Regions from separate parts of the Methylomonas sp. LL1 genome, predicted to be linked through region 2. Evidence: predicted binding sites of a transcription regulator. Region 2 holds the regulator's gene; the other holds the start of a gene.
What was found. The regulator HrcA, encoded in region 2, represses chaperone genes, less so after heat shock. The targets are predictions, from matches to a motif close to TNTTAGCACTCNNNNNNNNNGAGTGCTAANA.

Region 1 (2,403 bases), 2.1 Mb from region 2:
TACCGAGGGTCGGAATCGAACCGACACTCCCGAAGGAACCGGATTTTGAATCCGGCGCGTCTACCAGTTTCACCACCCCGGCAAAGAAAGTGGGCATTATAAAGACCTAAATAAGTTTTGCCAAGTATTTTTTTACGATCAGGCCGCCAACACTACCGCTTTGAGTTTTTTCATGGCATTTTGCTCCAGCTGTCGAATGCGCTCGGCGGACACCTGGTAACGGTCAGCCAACTCGTGCAGCGTGGCTTTCTGCTCCATTAACCAGCGGCTAGCCAGAATATCCCGGCTTCTGTCGTCCAACTCGGACATGGCGTTCATCAGCAGGTCTTCCTTTCTATCCTGCCAATCGCTGTTTTCCAACAGCAAGGCCGGATCGGCATTTTGCTGTTCCAGATAGGCAATCGGAGCAACGCTGCCGTCTTCGCTATCATCATCCAGGCCCGGTTCCAATCCGATATCGCGGCCATCCAGGCGCCTTTCCATTTCAAAAACGGTTTTGACGTCGACATCCAGATTCTCGGCTATCGCTTCAGCATCATCCGGCGACAAATAACTCAAATCTTTTTTCATTTTACGTAAATTAAAGAACAGTTTGCGTTGAGCCTTGGTGGTTGCAACCTTGACGATGCGCCAATTCTTAATCACGTATTCGTGTATCTCGGCCTTGATCCAATGCACCGCAAACGATACCAGCCGCACGCCCATGTCGGGATCGAAGCGTTTTACCGCTTTCATCAAGCCGATATTGCCTTCTTGCACGATGTCCGCCAGCGGCAATCCGTAACCCGAATAACCACGCGCCACATGAGCTACAAAGCGGAGATTGGACATGACCAGTTCGCGGGCGGCATTAATGTCGCCTTCGTCGCGATAACGCACGGCCAGTTCGTATTCATGCTCGGAGGACAATTTGGGCATGCGCGCAACCAGACTCAAATAACTGTCGAAAGTCCCAACCGACAAATTGATCGGCAAAGCCAACATATTGTTCATAGCACCCTCTACTTCGATGTAAAAATTTGGATGACCGAATTCTAGCACTCGACAACAAAGAGTGCTAATAAATTAGAAAAATCTTTTCGAACAGCGGCTTAGCCCCAATCACCTGGCGATTTCGTTGAATTGAACGGATTGGCTATACCTTTACGAAATCGAGCCAAACTCGTTAAAATGCTTCAACGGCGATCATCCATCGCACCCTTCACTCATTTCAAACCATTAGCCATTAATCATGTCCAGCAGCGAAAGCCCCGTACAATCCAACTTTATCCGTCACATTATTGCCGAGGACTTGGCAATCAATAAAAATGACGGCAAAGTCGCCACTCGCTTTCCACCGGAACCCAACGGCTATCTACACATCGGCCACGCCAAATCCATCTGCCTAAACTTTACCTTGGCCGCTGAAAACAACGGCACCTGTAATCTGCGTTTCGACGACACCAATCCGGAGAAGGAAAGCGTCGAATACATGGAGTCGATCGAGCGCGACGTGGCCTGGCTGGGTTTCAAATGGGCCGGCAAATACCATGCCTCGGATTATTTCGAGCAGTTGTTCGATTACGCGGTCCAACTGATCAAACAAGGCGATGCCTATGTCGACAGTTCCAGCCCCGAGCAGATGCGCGCCGACCGCGGCACCTTGACCGAAGCCGGCAAGGCAAGCGCCGACCGTAGCCGTTCGATCGAAGACAACCTGGATTTATTCCAACGCATGCGCGCCGGCGAATTCGCCGATGGCCAATATGTACTGCGAGCCAAGATCGACATGGCCTCGCCCAACATGAACATGCGCGATCCAACCATTTACCGTATCCGTAGGGTCCATCATCATCGCACCGGCGATGCTTGGTGCATCTATCCGATGTACGATTACACCCACTGCTTGTCCGACATGTTGGAAGGCATCACCCATTCGATTTGCACGTTGGAATTTGAGGATCATCGTCCACTGTACGACTGGGTACTGGATACCTTGAAAACCCCTTGCCACCCGCAGCAAATCGAATTCGCCCGCCTACAACTGGAATACACCATCGTCAGCAAGCGCAAGTTGTTGCAACTGGTCACCGAAAAACACGTCACGGGTTGGGACGACCCGCGCATGCCGACCATCTCGGGCCTGCGTCGAGCCGGATTCACCCCGGAAGCGATCCGCGATTTTTGCGAGCGCATCGGCGTCACCAAGAACGATTCCTGGATCGAAATGGCGGTGCTGGAAAACTGCATCCGCGAAGACCTGAACGAACGCGCGACACGGGCTATGGCGGTACTGCGGCCGTTGCGAGTCGTGATCAGCAACTGGGAAGACGGCAAAACCGAAACCTACCAAATCGCCAACCATCCGCAAAAACCGGAGATGGGTAGCCGCGAAGTGCCTTTCTCGAAAGTCATACTGATAGA
Region 2 (2,403 bases):
ATTGGTATTAAGTTAAAAAGTTGTTAGCGATATGCGGTTGATCGTTTTAATTTCAAGCCTGCTCATCAATTTTTGCGTTATCGGCCGGTTTGTCCTCGGCCTTGGCCACGACCACCATGGCCGGACGCAGCAGTCGACCATTCAGTACATAACCTTTTTGAAAAACGGTAATCACATTGCCCGGCGCAACCGTCGAACTAGGCTGCATCACCATGGCCTGATGCAGTTCGGGATTGAACGGCTGGCCGGTGGGATCGATGGCTTCGATATTGAATTTGGCGAAAACGGATTCGAATTGCTTGATGGTCAGTTCACTGCCTTCTCTGAATTTCACTACTTCCGGGCTGTCGCCTACCGTAGCTTGTATGCCCAGTTGCAGACTATCCAGCACGCTCAACAACTCCTTGGCGAACTTGGCCAGGCCGTATTTGCGCTCGTCATCCAAATCCTTTTGCACCCGTTTTTTCAGATTCTCCATCTCCGCCATCGTGCGGATGGCCTTGTCCAGATTGTCCGCAGCTTGTTGTTGGGCTTGCTCCAATTGTTGCCGCAAGGCTTCCAGGCCAACATCTTCGGTAGCGGCGGCGGTTTCTCCGGGGGCTTCCTCGGCAAAGGCCTCGCTGGTTTGTTCAAGCACTTCAGCGATTAATTCACTATCCGATTGCTGTTCGTGGCTTGATTGCTGATGACTCATGGTTCACTCCAAAGTTGTAATTTTCAGTTCCGTATATTGATAGGGGCGATTATTTGCTATTCAAGGCCGCGCCCAATAATTTTGCGGTGACGTCGACGAACGGAATCACTTTTTCGTAGGCCATCCGGGTCGGCCCGATTACGCCCAACACACCGACCACCTCATCATTGATCGAATACGACGAAGTCACCAGGCTGCAATGATCGAAGGCCCGATAGCCGGATTCCTCGCCGATAAAAATTTGTACTCCTTCCGCCTGCAGGCATTGATCCAGTAAATGAATCACGCCGCGTTTCTGGCTGAAAGCTTCGAATAACTGCTTCAAACGTTCCATGTCGGATAATTCCGAAAAACCCATCAAGTTGGTTTCGCCGCTGAGTACATAATCGTCCTGGGGCTGTTGCGAAAAGGTCAATTTCGCCATGTTGACCGCATCGATCATGCCCTGGTTGACATGGCTCCGATCCTGCTCCATGTCTTTCAGGATCAACTCGCGTATCTTTGCTACGCTGCGACCGGCGTACACCGAATTCAAATAATTGGCGGCTTGTTGCAACTCCGCCGGACTGTAAGGCCGGTCGGTGTGAATGATCTTGTTATGAACCTCCTGTCCATCGGTGACAAAAATCACCAATACACGGGTATTTGACATCGGCAGAAATTCGATATGCCGCAGCGCCACCGACTCTCGCCGCGGCAAAGTCACGACACCGGCCATTTTGGTGACATCCGACAGCAATCTGGAGGCTTTACTTAAGACATTGCCGGGTTCGTCGACTTCGGCCAGCAGGCTGCTCTGCAATTGGTCCAGTTCAGTTGATTCCAACGGCTTGACGGTCAACAGACTGTTCACGAACAAGCGATAGCCGCTGACCGTCGGTACCCGTCCGGCGGAAGTATGCGGTGAATGAATCAAGCCCATGTCTTCCAGATCAGCCATCACGTTGCGTATCGTCGCCGGGCTCAACTTGAGACTCGAATCCTTGGATAGCACCCGAGAACCGACCGGCTGACCGTCTTGTATATAACGCTCCACCAAGGTTTTTAATAAATAAAGCGATCTTTCGTTTAAATCCTGATTGCTTATCACCACACCACCCAAAAAACTTATTAGCACTCTAAATACGCGAGTGCCAGGGAAAACTATCAGCTAGCAAAATCCTTGTCAACACGGTTGAAGATTCGAGGCGCCAACGGCAGGCTTATCTGTGGAAGGGAAACGCTTAGAAAAAGCGGACGGTGCCGGTCAGAAAACGGAGCCGAGGCGTACAATCAAGCGCGTTTTTAATAAATCGTTAAGCTCGAATTCGGATGATTGCCATCCAACCCGCTAATTCCGGCTTGATCAGTCCATTAAAAAACCGCTTTCCAATCGGAGATAAACACCCATGCTTCCACCCGCTTTAGTCGCTATATTTGACAAGCTCGGTTTAAATTCCTTCAGCAGATTTCCGATTCCACTGCTGATACTGGCATTGCTGCTAGGTGGCTGTGCGTCGGAACCACCGCTGCCGCCCAGCGACGAGCAGGCGGAACTGCCGTCATACGGCGATCAAGCCTCGTACAACAAACCCTATAAAGTAAAAGGCAAAACCTATTATCCGTTATTGTCGGCAAGCGGCTACCGCGAAAAAGGCCTGGCCTCCTGGTACGGCGCCGAGTCCGGCAATCGCACGGCCAGCGGCAGCCTTTTCAACCCTAAAGGTTTT

Region 1: a site for HrcA is predicted at 1,033-1,063, ahead of rpoH (RNA polymerase sigma factor RpoH). Genes of this name have one in related genera too.

The regions. Positions count from the first base shown of each region.
Region 1 covers NZ_CP064653.1:2,070,193-2,072,595, forward strand. The annotation lists tRNA gene IVG45_RS09675 (tRNA-Leu) at 1-82, opposite strand, end outside; gene rpoH (RNA polymerase sigma factor RpoH) at 139-993, opposite strand; gene IVG45_RS09685 (glutamine--tRNA ligase/YqeY domain fusion protein) at 1,232-2,403, shown strand, end outside.
Region 2 covers NZ_CP064653.1:4,794,257-4,796,659, reverse strand. The annotation lists gene grpE (nucleotide exchange factor GrpE) at 53-694, opposite strand; gene hrcA (heat-inducible transcriptional repressor HrcA) at 744-1,784, opposite strand; gene IVG45_RS22465 (septal ring lytic transglycosylase RlpA family protein) at 2,083-2,403, shown strand, end outside.